Regions from separate parts of the Pedobacter sp. GW821-FHT01D05 genome, predicted to be linked through region 1. Evidence: riboswitches for the same ligand, from Rfam matches in the RefSeq annotation. Region 1 holds a riboswitch; each other region holds the start of a gene.
What was found. A riboswitch is a leader RNA that binds a small molecule or an ion and turns the genes downstream of it on or off. The one in region 1 is predicted to bind S-adenosylmethionine.

Region 1 (3,578 bases):
GGACTGCCTAAACCTGCTTTACAAAAACGATACATTATGCAGTATTATTTGGAGCGGCTTGCCTGTGCTACGATTAAAGTTTGTTCCCGTGCTTCGCTGTATCCCTCCGCTGCGCTTTGGGGATGCCGCTACGCCCGGGGCTAAGCACTCTTTTTCTGTGGAGAACCTGATACATAAGTAATTACCTTTGGTGCGTTCGCTTCAGGCTCGGTTCGGCGTAGCTTCTGTACAACAGCCCCCTGTTAAATAAACCTTATTGAAGCGGCTATCCTTTTTGTCGCAAGACTAATTGTTTATGTGATTCATTCACAAAAAGATAGAAGCGAAAAGAAGGACTGTCCACACCGAAAAGCACTGCACCTGCTTTACAAAAACGATACATTATGAATTATTATTTACTATTTGGAGCGGCTTGCCTGTGCTACTATTTAATTTGCCACGGAAGCACGGAAATCACGGAAGTTCTATTTCGGTTGGTGAGACACCAACCGATAAGAAATTAAGGTACTATGCCTATTTCTTCAGTAACGTATCAATCTCAGTATTAAATTCTTTCACAAATTCATCATAAAATTTACCGGTTGCCGGACCGTTAAAGCCCGTATGGATCTGCGCTACATTGCCCTGATTATCAATAATTATCGTGGTTGGGAATGATAAAAAAGAATCGAGTGCAGGCAACGATTCAGATACCACCTGCTTATCGGCAGTACCTGCAATAACCTGATCGTATTCAATGCCAAAACGTTCGCGGAAACGTGTCATCACCTTTTTTGCATATTCGGGTTCGGTTGAGCGCTCATAATGCAAAGCAATAATTTCTACACCACGTTTCTTGTTTTCTTTATACCAGGGTGCAATAAAAGTAGCTTCGTCAACACAATTTGGGCACCAGCTTCCGGTTATGGTTAAAATCACCACCTTGTTTTTATATTTTTCATCCTTTAACGAAATCTTTTTGCCGTTTACATCAGGAAAACTAAAATCAAGCGTTTTGTATCCTTTTTTCAGGTAGGTAAGTTTGTAAGGATCGGGCAGGGCAGCATCTTTATTTTTAGTTCCGGTAAGAGGCTGGCTTCCCCTTGCACCTAAAATTTCGCCTGTTAATGAGCCATCTGACTGAAAAGTTCCTTTGTAATAGGCAGGAGAGGAGCCAATAAAGCTCGAAAGTTGAAATTCATTTCCTTCCACTACACCTTCCAGATAACGCGAATCGCCTGTTACACGTAGAAAAGTGCCGGTAAGTTTGTTTCCGCTTTGCTTAAATAAACCTACTGTTTTTTCTTCCTTACCATTTGGCGATTTAAAAACTACATCATAACTGCCAGAATAATCTGCCGTTGCAGGTTTACCTGTTGTTTTAAAACGGTAATTTTTCCTTTCAGCAACAATTACCAAAGGTTTGCCAGCTTTATCCTGTTTCCTTAATGTACCTGTTAATTGGTCTCCATCTATCGCAAATGCGAATTCATTATCAAACTGATCAAGTTTTACAAAAAGCGAATCGGCCGTTTGTTTTACAAGGCCACCTTCGAAACTTTCTTCAGCATTGCGGAAATATAATTTCTGCTGACCGCTTTTTTCATTGATCTCGAAATTAAAAGGAATTTCCAGACCTTCCTTTACCTTGGCTATTCCACGCCAATTGCCGAGGGCAACAAAGGCTTTAGATTTTATTTTGTTGAGTTTTACTACCTGATTGGGTAAAGTATTATGTTCCTGGGCATAGATAAAAGTTGTTGATATAGCCAATATGGCTATTGAAAGGGATTTAAGTTTCATTGGGATGTGTATTGACGACTAAATTAGTAGACAAAGATATGGATGTAATTGGGAAAGAAAAAATTTTTCAATAAAAATCTATAAAAACTATAGGATAAATGGAATTAATTATACCTTTGCAGCAGTTATTTTAAAATACTTATCAAGAAAGGCGGAGGGAATGGCCCTATGAAGCCTTAGCAACCATCTAATTTTTAGAAATGGTGCTAATTCCATCTCAGATGAATCTGGGGTAGTTAAGTCAGTTGATTGCGTTATCCTTATAAGAATATATGGAGCACTTCTGATTTATGGGGGTGCTTTTTTTTTGCCCCGATGCAAGCTTGATAAGTAAATACGGTTTAAAGAAAATTATTCAAATGAAAAAAACAGACGAGCTAAAAGCCATTAATGCACACCTTAATGCATCCTTCCGAATGCGCATGCCCTGTTAAAATCGCTCCATTTTAACAGGCTTCTTTAGGCTAACCATTCCTTTTTATTTTTTTTAAAACAATACGTTTTAGTCGTAGTGGAATTGTTTTGCCCAAAAATATTATCCCTTTTTAACTAATTAACTACACAATATGTTTAAAAATTTAAAATCAATAACGTTTATCCTGCTGCTCTTCCTGGCACAAAAGCTTTCTGCTCAGGATGTAACGGTTACCGGAACGGTAAAGTCGGCAGATGGCGAAACACTGCCTGGCGTTTCTGTATCAATAAAAGAAACCAGGCAAGCTACTATTTCTGATGCAAAAGGGGCTTTTTCAATTCATGCACCCGATAAGGGCACATTGATATTTTCATATATCGGTTTTAAAAGCCAGGAGATACAAATCAATAAAAATGCTGGCCCCATTTCGGTCATTCTTCAGTCAAGCGATAATGCGCTTGATGAAGTAGTGGTTACGGCTTTGGGGATTTCCAGGGAGAAAAAGTCGCTGGGTTATGCGGTTCAGGAATTGAAAGGGGACCGTGTAGCTGAAGCAAAAGAATCGAACCTGGTAAATGCACTCGCCGGAAAAATAGCTGGTGTACGGGTAACCAACAGCCAGGGAAGCATGGGCTCGTCTCGTGTGGTCATCAGGGGAGAAACGTCTATTGCTGGAAATAACCAGCCTTTATTTGTGGTTGATGGAATTCCGGTAGATAACGCTCAGTTAAACTCTGCAGGGGCAAGGGATTATGCGAATACCATTTCGGATATTAATCCGGAAGATATAGAATCGATAAGTGTGTTAAAAGGACCAAATGCCGCTGCATTATACGGCTCGAGGGCTGCTGCAGGGGTTATACTCATTAAAACCAAAACCGGTAAATCGAAAAAAGGATTGGGCATTGCCATCAACTCAAATGCAGTATTGGAAACTTTGCTTACATTACCTGTATATCAAAATGCCTTCGGTCAGGGATCGGAAGGCAAATTTAGCTATGTAGATGGTGCAGGTAAAGGCGTTAACGATGGGGTAGATGAAAGCTGGGGTCCGAAATTGGATGGTAGATTAATTCCACAATTCTATTCGAAGGGAGTGGCCGTTCCATTTGTTGCGCATCCCGATAATGTGCGCGATTTCTTTCAGACCGGATATTCATTAAATAATGGGGTATCTGTTGCAGATGCCGGCGAAAAGTATGATTACCGGATTTCATACAATAACCTGAAACAGGTTGGTATAGTGCCTAACTCTGGTCAGGGCAAAAATTCGTTTGTGCTGAATACATCATTAAAAATAACACCGAAGTTAACCTTAACTGCCAATGCAAATTATAGCAAACTTAATTCTGATAATTTACCTGGAACAGGAGGTTCAAGA
Region 2 (3,578 bases), on a different contig from region 1:
AAGAATGCGATAACCGCTCTTCAACAGAACCTTTTCGCCACTCTTCATCTTTAACCACCTCTTTACCTTTCGATTTTACGGTATCGGCATATTCTACCAATCGCTCCGTAGCATCGTCTCTTCGGTTTAAAAGTACATCTTCTACCCTTTCTAACAACTCGGGTGGAATTTCCTGATAAACCTCTAACATCCCTGCGTTTACGATCCCCATGTCTAAACCAGCCTGAATGGCGTGATAAAGAAATGCGGAGTGCATGGCTTCGCGCACGGTATTATTCCCCCTAAAAGAGAAAGAAATATTAGAAACCCCTCCACTCACTTTAGCATGAGGTAGGTTTTCTTTGATCCAGCGGGTGGCATTGATAAAATCAACAGCATAATTATTATGCTCTTCTAATCCAGTTGCCACCGTTAAGATGTTCGGATCGAAAATAATATCCTCTGCCGGAAAACCTATTTCGTGTACCAGGATATCGTAACTTCTTTTACAGATTTCTTTCCTGCGTTCGTAATTATCGGCCTGTCCCTGCTCATCAAAGGCCATTACTACTACAGCAGCACCATATTGCATAATTTTGCGTGCGCTTTCGCGGAATTTCTCCTCCCCTTCTTTCAAGGAGATAGAGTTTACAATTCCTTTTCCCTGCAAACATTTTAAGCCATTTTCGATAACCGACCATTTAGATGAATCGACCATGATGGGCAATTTGGCAATATCAGGTTCAGAAGCAATGAGGTTTAAGAATTTGGTCATTGCTGCTTCAGAATCCAACATCCCCTCATCCATATTCACATCGATTACCTGCGCACCACCTTCAACCTGTTGTAAGGCAACGGCCAGTGCAGATTCGTAATCGCCGCCCAAAATCAGTTTAGAGAATTTCGGAGACCCGGTGATATTTGTTCTTTCACCAATATTTACAAAAATGCTTTCTGGGGTAATGGTTACAGGTTCCAGCCCGCTTAAACGCATATATGGTTGAAGAACCGGTATTTTTCGAGGTTCAGCTTTTCTCGCATTTTTGGCAATACAACCAATATGCTCTGGTGTGGTACCACAACAGCCGCCCACAATATTCACAAAACCAGAGGCAATAAAATCGTCAACCAAATGTGCGGTTTCATGTGGCTGCTCATCGTAAGCACCAAACTCATTTGGTAAACCGGCATTTGGATAGGCCGAAACATAACAACCTGCTTTTGCAGCAAGCTCCTCAATATGCGGACGCATTTCTTTAGCACCCAAAGCACAGTTAAAACCGATACTTAATGGTTTTGCATGCATTACAGAGTTCAAAAAAGCTTCGGCAGTCTGACCTGAAAGTGTTCTGCCAGAGGCGTCGGTAATGGTGCCGGAAATCATGATCTCCAGTTTACGGCCAATTACCTCTTCGTATTTTTTAATGGCTACAATAGCCACTTTAGCATTTAAAGTATCGAAAATGGTTTCGATTAATAACACATCAGAACCACCATCTACCAAACCGCGTACCTGTTCGTAATAAGCAGCTTCCAGTTCATCAAAATAAACTGCCCTAAAACCAGGATCGTTTACATTTGGCGACATGGAAAGGGTACGGTTGGTTGGGCCAATGGCACCGGCCACAAAACATTTACGGTCTGGATTTGCAGCCATGAACTCGTTTACGGCTTCTTTTGCTACCCGCGCACCTTCAAAACTCATTTCGTAAGAAAGGTCTTCCATCTGGTAATCGGCCATGGAAATGCGCTGTGTACTGAACGTGTTGGTTTCGATAATATCGGCACCAGCGGCCAGGTACTCCAGGTGTATTGTTTTAATAATATCCGGACGTGTGATGTTGAGCAAATCGTTATTGCCTTTTACATCACAGGGATGGTTTTTAAATCGCTCCCCTCTAAAATCTTCTTCGGTTAAGGTATATCGCTGAATCATGGTACCCATTGCACCATCAATCACCAAAATACGTTTTTCTAATTCTTCTCTTATGCTCATTCTTGTTGTAAGATTTGAGATATGAGGTATCAGATAGGAGAGTGGATAAGACGCAATGTCTAAAATCTCAAATCTATAGTCTCAAGTCTCTAAAAAGCTTATTTAAAAAGTTGGTACGTGAATCGTAATCCTAAACTTATCTGTTTCTGCTATTTGCAGAATAGAATTTAGCACCTTGTAGGTTACAGGTTGCTAAGACTTCGTTGGGTCTAATCCCTCCGTCTTTCTTAATAAGCATACAAAAATGCAACAAAGCAACATCAATTCCAAAATTTATCGCTTTGCTGCCAAATAAAATTACAAAGGCCATGCAATTCTGCACGGCCTTAAGAATATTGTTCTGTTAATGACTATTTTCTGCTTCCGAAAATACGAAGTAAGAAAAGGAAGATATTTAGGAAATCTAAGTATAAAGACAATGCAGCTACAATAGCCATTTTTTTAGATTCAATCTGAAGAACCTGTTCGCCGCTAGCTTCGATCCCTTCGCCAATTCTTTTGATTTTCTGTACATCATAAGCCGTTAATGCCGTAAATATGGCAATACCAATAAATGCCATAAACAAACTGAACTGCTCGCTTTGAATAAACATATTAATTACACTGGCAATCACTAAGCCAATTACTCCAACCATTAAAATCGGCCCGAATTTACTTAGATCGATATTGGTTGTATAACCCATAAATGCCATTATTCCAAATATCCCGGCTGCTCCTGCAAAACAGCTCACTACTGAACCTGAAGTATAAGTTAACAAGATAAAACTTAAACTAACTCCAGTTAGTACTGAATAAAGTACAAAAACGCCAATTAACGCCGGTAATGACAATCTACTTAAACCGAATCCCATTAATAAAACCAGTCCAAGCGGTGCAAACATGGCTACATAACCAAAAATTGACATGCTCACTTTACCAGTTGTTGGATTAATATTTAAAAGGTATTGCATTAACTGCTCATTGGTACCAAATAAATAGGCGGCTACTGTTGATAAACTCAATGCAACGAACATCCATAAGAAAACGTTTGCAAAGAATTTTTTAGAAACAGATTTTTCCTGTACAAAAACACTGTTGTCCTGATATTGATAATTTTGTTGTTCCATTTTAAATTTTGCGTATTTAACTATATAAAAATAAATATTTAGTTTAATCTTTTTGTCAGCAGTTCTTCAACTTTTTTAAAGAACTGTAGCGGTTTTAGGGTGCGCCATGGCAGATTGTCAAATGCACCACCAAAGTTAATGTAATAATCGATGTTATTATCGCGAAACTCGGTGATTACATGTTCCTGAAAATTTACCCCAACAATCCAGCCATCTTCTACTTCCTGAAACCACTCTTCGTAGTAACTATCATCTGAAGCATGAAAATTCAGTACATTTTCACCGATCAGGATAAATTTATTAATGCCTTCATCCATCATCAGCTCTAAAATATCACGTTTCAGCAGCATAATGTCGTTGTTAATGGCATCGTTCCACTCGCCTATAAATTCTATAACGGCATAACTGCGATCATAATCGGCATATAACACCTTCATGTATAGGGTATTTGAACCAAATTCGTCCCATTGCGGGTGCAGTAAAAAGTTATAAATCTG
Region 3 (3,578 bases), 540 kb from region 1:
CCCCAAGGAGAATGCGCTGCATTAGTGGCAATCAGAATCAGGTTTTCGATTTTATTTGGCTCCGAAATGCTCCACTCAACAGCTTGTTGTCCGCCTAAAGAACCTCCGATTAATAGTTTAATATAATCGATACCTAAATGCGAAGCCAATAACTGGTGTGCTGATACTAAATCGCGGATGGTAAACTGTGGAAACGAAAGGTAATAAGGTAAACCTGTTACCGGATTGGTACTTAATGGGTTTGTACTGCCGTAATGCGAGCCTAAAACGTTAGCACAAACGATATAATGCTCTTCCGGGTTGAACAAAGCATTTTCACCGAACAAACCTTCCCACCATTCAAAAACATCTGCATTGGCGGTAAGTGCATGGCAAACCCAAATTACATTATCTTTATTTGCATTTAATTTGCCATAAGTTTGATAAGCAACTTGCAGGTTACGGATTTTTTTTCCGTTCTCTAATTTGAACTGTTTATTATAGCTATATGTTGACGCAAAATTCCCCGAAGTGGATTTTACATTGTCGTTTTTACTGTTATGCATTTTGTAATGTTGTTGTCGTTTTTAAAAAGCCTCTTAAAGGGTTTGGGGTTTAGGCTTGTAAATTCTCTGCCGGAACTGTAGCTTTAATTGTTGCAAATGCCTGTTCGAAATCGGCCTTAATATCGTCAATATGCTCAATGCCTACTGAAACCCTCAGTGCATTTGGTTTTACACCTGCAGCTAATTGTTCTGTTTCGCTTAACTGTTGGTGTGTTGTGGCCGAAGGCTGAATGATCAGTGTTTTTGCATCACCCACATTGGCCAAGTGCGACACCAGTTTTAAGTTATCAATTACCTGTGTTGCATTTTCTTTGCTTCCAGCTAACTCGAAAGATAAAACTGCGCCAAAACCATTGCTTAAATATTTTTTAGCCAGGTTGTTATATTTATTACTGGCTAAGCCAGGGTATTGTACTTCTTTAACTAATGGATGGTTTTCTAACCAAGTCGCTAAAGCTAACGCATTATCAACATGGCGTTGAACGCGAAGCGATAAGGTTTCTAAGCCTTGTAACAAAAGAAAAGAATTGAAAGGCGATAGGGAAGGTCCAAGATCTCTTAATCCTTCTACACGGGCACGGATGATAAACTGGATATTGCCAAATGGTCCACCGATACCAAAAACATCGCTAAAAACCAAACCATGGTAACCTTCTGATGGCTCAGAGAATTGAGGAAACTTACCGTTGCCCCAGTTGTAATTTCCGCCGTCGACGATAACGCCGCCAATACTGGTTCCATGACCACCAATCCATTTCGTTGCAGATTCTACAACAATGTTGGCGCCATGTTCTAAGGGTTTAAACAAATAACCTCCTGCACCAAAAGTATTGTCAACCACTAAAGGGATATCGTATTTTTTGGCAATGGCGGCAATTTTTTCAAAATCAGGCACACTAAATGCAGGGTTGCCAATGGTTTCTAAAAAGATTGCTTTTGTTTTATCGGTTATTTTGCTTTCAAATTCTTCGGGTACATCTGGGTTGGCAAAATCGACGTGAATACCCAGGCGCTTAAAAGCTACTTTGAATTGATTATAGGTTCCTCCGTAAATATGGGTTGAAGAAACGATGCTATCGCCTGCCTCCAGTATATTATTTAGTGCAATAAACTGTGCTGCTTGTCCAGATGCTACCGCTAAAGCTGCCACACCACCTTCTAAAGCGGCAATACGTTTTTCGAAAACATCACTGGTAGGATTCATAATCCTGGTGTAGATATTACCAAACTCCTTTAAGGCAAATAAATTGGCGCCATGTTCTGCATTTTTAAAACCATAAGAAGTGGTTTGATAAATAGGAACAGCCCTTGAGCCTGTTGTTGGATCTATTTCTTGTCCAGCGTGTAATTGTAAAGTTTCGAATTTATATGATGTTGACATGATTTCTGTTTTTTATTGTTGAATAAGATGATACATGTAGTGCTTTAGGCTAATCCTAAAACCTAGCAGGGCGTATCCCGATTTCTCAGGACCTTCCAGTTTGAAAGAAACAAAAAAGGAAGATTTTTAAATTACTTTATGCAACAGCACATATAAGTAACCGCACGCATATTGCAACAAATAAAAGAAATAGAAACTTGTTCTACATTTTTTTGGTTTGCGCTGGGCTCGCTTAGCGATTGAAGATTTAATGTTTTCATCAGTTCTAATTTATATCTCCAAATAACACCATGTTATCCGGTCAGGAATTGGCACCTTCTCTTTCTGAGGGTTGCCAGTGGGTCATCGAGCCAGTCTCTCGCCACTTCTTTATAAATCAACCCGTGAAGATTGACTTTTATTTAGCTTTCCGCCAAATAATATTCCAAATGTCTGAATTTAATTTTAATCCACAAAATAAAATTCCGAATTTATGTCAATCATCTGTAAATGAGTAATGTATTTTTATTCCGATTAAGGTGGTTTAAACTTTTAATATAAAATTAACGCTTAAAATTCTAAGTTTGTGTTACCTATCTAAATCTAATCATCATGAAAAATACAAAATCCCTATGTTTAGGAATGCTATTTACTGTAGTCTGTTTAAACAGCGTAAACGCTCAGTTTGGAGGCTTAAAAGATAAATTATTAAAAGTGGGCACCGCCCAGGGCGCTAAAGCTTTAGGCGTAGACAAGTTTTTGAAACAACCTGCTGCCATTACCACTAATTTTGAAGACGTAAATAGAGAAGGCGAAAAGCTGCCTGATTTTATTAATTCATTAAATTTAAAAGCTCAGCCCTTGTATTTACTGCCTAAAAATCCAGAAGGTGGTTTCGTGCTTTGCGAGGGGTTTTACGAAATGACCAATAAAAGTTATTGTTTAAAAGCAGGAACTTTCGCGCCGTCAAAAGGTGATGGTTATATGTATGCTCCGGTTTTAGGCCCCAAGGAAGAAATTGTGGTTTCTATACTCAAAAGTGCAGAAAAGCATCCTGATGTAGATCAGCATGATATTCAGGCTTTACTTTGGACAATCATAGCCAGAACAAAATTTGCCGATTTTAACGGACAGGTTAAAGTAACTGCCATTAAATTGTTAACGCCAAAACAACTTACACAATTAGAAGGTGGTGCTTTGGGTGTTTTACCTTTCGATGTAATGGAGAAGGCTAAAGATCAGTTACCATCAGGAGTGCGGGCTGTTTTTGAGGCAGAAAACAATATCCGTCAATTAGTGTCGTCTGGAAATTACACTTATGCCGACATGGAAAAATACGCTATTATAGCGGGGATGGCACCACCAAGAAGCGATGTACCAAGTGGTATCTGGACCAAACACCCTGATGGTTATTATGTGCGTTATTTTCCTTCTGGTTATTCGATTACCAAGGTGCAGGTTTACGTACCAAAAGAATTATTGGCCGGCGGTACAAAATTAATATACGATGCTGCAGGTGACATTGCCTGCCCTGCTAATACGGGATCGCAACGTTTGGCACAGACGAATGAGCCGCTAGAGGCAAATTATTCGTTGAAGTTGACCACGATTTGTAATCCTAAATAGATTTCAAAACAAATATTCGTCATTGCGAGGAGGAACGACGAAGCAAT
Region 4 (3,578 bases), on a different contig from region 1:
TGAAAACAATTTTTCTTATGCTTACTTCAAAGACGGAAAGAAATATGGCTCTGAAAGACGGGAGAGTAGCCGTGCTGCAGGTTCGATGTCAACAACAGCCGAAGATTATGCTCGGTTTATGATCAACCTAATGAAAGAAAACGGTTTATCCAGATCAGGTTATCATGAGATGCTTCGTGCACAGGTCCCGGTGAAAAGTAAACGTGGGTTTGGTCCTTTGAAAGACAGCATTACAAATGAAAATAATGCTATCGGGTTATCATGGGGGCTGGGCATTGGTACATTCAAGTCGGCTTTTGGACGGGCCTTTTTCCATACCGGGCATGGTGATGCTAACCAGAATTATGCTGTAGCTTTTCCTAAAGCTGGAATCGCTGTAATTTTACTGAGCAACAGTGAAAATTTTGAAAAAGCCAACGCCCAAATTTTAAAAATTTGCATCGGTGATACCTATTCGCCGCTGAGATGGCTTGGTCATTTGGGCGAGCCTGCCAAGGAGGAAGTTGTGAAATAACCTGATAATTAAAAAGAAGAGTTGCAATCCTTACAATGAAACTGTTAAAATTATCCTATCTAAAACATCCGTTTTTTCAATTTAGATTCAGCGACATTTTGAAATGGAAATTTAATATATCTACGAATCCCTATGATAGGGGACACTTTTTATTTAAACTAGCCTACTCAGGATTGAATGGCTTTTTTTATTTTTTAGCCAACAATACATTTAATTATTTTTAAGGTATATCTCCTTTGCAAATTTGAACCCCGCCTGACTAAGTCTTTTACAGCGGATATTTGCATGATTTTGCTGGTGTGTACGTCCGTTCTGCATTTAAACTGTCGCGCCATTTCGCTTTAAAGTGACCACCTGTTCAGAGGGAAAGGAACTTAGATGTGCATGGTCCGGTAATCAAATTGGTGGCCAGTTTGGCCCGAAACAGAGGAGTCAACTTTCACCGAAATACACACGTTGGCCAAAAAACCTGCTAAAATGCCCTGGTATATTTTTTTTCACAAACATGCTATCGAAATAAATAATACAAATCCTATAGGAATACTAGATTATTATTTCTAGTTTTGCATCATTATATAATACTTATCCAGAAAGACTGAGGGAAGGGCCCTAAGACGTCTGAGCAACCTATACACTTGTAAAAGGTGCTAATTCCTTTCTGCCCAAGGGTGGAGAAGATAAGTTGGTTATGCATCCGCATGCTAATTATTTTGAGGTCGCTCAAAGTTTTTCTGGTAAAGAACTCCTAAAAAATCAGAAAATGAAGAAAACTTTTACCTTTTTCACGGCTATTCAATTGCTCTGGCTTCCTTTATTGGCGCAGGAAAAACTGAGTGGATTTAAAATTCAAAACATTCCGCTACAGCGAGATATTGAGCAGAAATTTGATGCTGGGCTTAATAAAGAAAATATAGGGGCGACCATAAAAGAGCTTTCTGCCAACCCCCATCACTTGGGCGCTAAGGGCAGTAAAACGGTAGCAGAATCTGTACTGAAAAAGTTTAAAAGCTATGGCTGGGATGCAAAAATAGAGACTTATTATGTTTTATTTCCAACACCTAAAACCCGATCGGTAGAACTTTTAGGAAGCAACAAATACAGCGCCTCGCTTGAAGAAAAGGCTGTTAAGGAAGATTTAGCAACCGCACAGCAAGGGCAGTTGCCTCCTTACAATGCCTGGAGTGCCGATGGCGATGTAAGTGCAGGCCTTGTTTTTGTAAATTATGGTCTGCCAGCTGATTATGAAAAGTTGGAGCGTTTAGGCATCAGCGTAAAAGGCAAGATTGTTATTGCAAAATATGGCAGGTCGTGGCGGGGCACTAAACCTAAAATAGCTTACGAACATGGTGCGGTGGGCTGTATCATTTATTCGGATCCAAAAGATGATGGCTTTGTGAAAGGCGATGTATATCCACAGGGTGCTTACAAGCCAGAATTTGCTGTTCAACGGGGATCGGTAATGGATATGGTAATTTATCCCGGTGATCCATTGACCCCTGGAATCGGTTCTACAAAGGATGCCAAAAGGTTGGAGCGGGGCGATGCCAAAACGATTCTTAAAATTCCGGTTCAGCCCATCAGTTATCATGATGCTTTGCCATTGCTTGCTGCACTTAAAGGTCAGGTAGTACCTACCGATTGGAGCGGCGGCTTGCCCGTTACCTACCACATTGGCGATGGAAGTACCGTGGTTCGTTTAAACCTGGCTTTTAACTGGGATATTGTGCCAGCATACAATGTTGTAGCAAAACTTGAGGGAAGTAAATTTAAAAATCAGTGGATCATCCGCGGTAATCACCACGATGCCTGGGTAAATGGCGCTGCAGATCCGGTAAGTGGATTGGCCTCCCTTTTGGAAGAAGCAAAATCTATCGGAAAATTGGCAAAGGCAGGTATAAAACCTAAACGAACACTTGTTTATATTGCCTGGGATGGAGAAGAACAATCGCTTTTAGGTTCTACAGAATGGGTAGAAGACCATGCAGACGAGTTAAACAGTAAAGCGGTTGCCTACATCAATTCGGATGGCAATGGCCGTGGCTTTTTAGAAGCAGGCGGCTCGCATGCTTTAGAAAATTTTGTTTCTGAAATTTCAAAAGATGTAAAAGATCCTCAGGTGGGTTCTAATATTTTTGAACGCTGGAAAGCCAATAAAGCCATTTCTACAGCCTCGCTTACCGAACGTAAGAAAATACAGGACAGCCAAACGCTTGATCTGGGTGCGCTAGGTACAGGATCTGATTATTCTGCATTTTTACAGCACCTTGGTATCCCTACTTTAAGCCTTGGTTTCGGTGGTGAGGATGAAGGAGGGGAGTACCATACCAATTTCGATACTTACGACAACTTTGTGAAGTTTAAAGATCCGGGTTTTGAATACGGATTGGCCCTATCGCAAACAGCTGGCAGGGCGGTATTGCGTTTGGCCAATGCAGATGTACTTCCGTTCAACTTTTCTAATCTTCAGGCTAAAATAGCGACTTACGTTACTGAAGTAAGTACATTGGCAAAGCAGCTCCGGGAAGGTGCGCAAAGCCAGAATAAGCTCATTTCAAACGGTGCTTATCAGCTTGCCAACGATCCTAAAGAAAACTTGAAAAATCCTCCTGTACAGGTCGAATTATCTGAATTTGATTTTAAAGCACTGAACTTAGCAGTAGATAGTTTAAAAGCAGTCTCATCAAAACTTAGTCAGACCGTAACCGCTGCACTTGCTTCGGATACTAAAACTGACCAACTGAATACCTTACTTTTTCAGGCTGAAAAACAATTGCTTCTACAAGCAGGTTTACCAGGGCGACCGTGGTATAGACATAGCATTTATGCCCCTGGTTTATATACCGGTTATGGCGTTAAAACCCTCCCAGGTGTGAGAGAAGCCATTGAGCAGTATCATGCAAAAGAAGTACAGGAACAAATTCTCGTGTTAACAGCCTCCATCTTAAAACTCACTCAATTTCTCAACCAAACCAATCATCCTTAATTATAATCCCTAAACATGAAACTATTTTTTACCCAGTTGATAGTCTGCTTTGTTTTGCTTAGCAGTATGCAGGCTTTTGCT

Region 2: another riboswitch for S-adenosylmethionine. It lies ahead of metH (methionine synthase); the one in region 1 lies ahead of AC07VK_RS03740 (SusC/RagA family TonB-linked outer membrane protein).
Region 3: another riboswitch for S-adenosylmethionine. It lies ahead of AC07VK_RS05900 (O-acetylhomoserine aminocarboxypropyltransferase/cysteine synthase family protein); the one in region 1 lies ahead of AC07VK_RS03740 (SusC/RagA family TonB-linked outer membrane protein).
Region 4: another riboswitch for S-adenosylmethionine. It lies ahead of AC07VK_RS21910 (transferrin receptor-like dimerization domain-containing protein); the one in region 1 lies ahead of AC07VK_RS03740 (SusC/RagA family TonB-linked outer membrane protein).

Annotation. Positions count from the first base shown of each region.
Region 1 covers NZ_JBWKXA010000001.1:919,890-923,467, forward strand. Annotated here, with positions in the region: gene AC07VK_RS03735 (peroxiredoxin family protein) at 514-1,782, opposite strand; SAM riboswitch class I at 1,919-2,025, shown strand; gene AC07VK_RS03740 (SusC/RagA family TonB-linked outer membrane protein) at 2,349-3,578, shown strand, end outside.
Region 2 covers NZ_JBWKXA010000003.1:229,395-232,972, reverse strand. Annotated here, with positions in the region: gene metH (methionine synthase) at 1-1,975, opposite strand, end outside; SAM riboswitch class I at 2,109-2,212, opposite strand; gene AC07VK_RS13145 (Bax inhibitor-1/YccA family protein) at 2,326-3,081, opposite strand; gene AC07VK_RS13140 (hypothetical protein) at 3,120-3,578, opposite strand, start outside.
Region 3 covers NZ_JBWKXA010000001.1:1,461,673-1,465,250, reverse strand. Annotated here, with positions in the region: gene AC07VK_RS05905 (homoserine O-acetyltransferase family protein) at 1-545, opposite strand, end outside; gene AC07VK_RS05900 (O-acetylhomoserine aminocarboxypropyltransferase/cysteine synthase family protein) at 595-1,926, opposite strand; SAM riboswitch class I at 2,194-2,304, opposite strand; gene AC07VK_RS05895 (hypothetical protein) at 2,518-3,531, shown strand.
Region 4 covers NZ_JBWKXA010000007.1:117,500-121,077, forward strand. Annotated here, with positions in the region: gene AC07VK_RS21905 (serine hydrolase domain-containing protein) at 1-514, shown strand, start outside; SAM riboswitch class I at 1,094-1,198, shown strand; gene AC07VK_RS21910 (transferrin receptor-like dimerization domain-containing protein) at 1,275-3,497, shown strand; gene AC07VK_RS21915 (SusC/RagA family TonB-linked outer membrane protein) at 3,513-3,578, shown strand, end outside.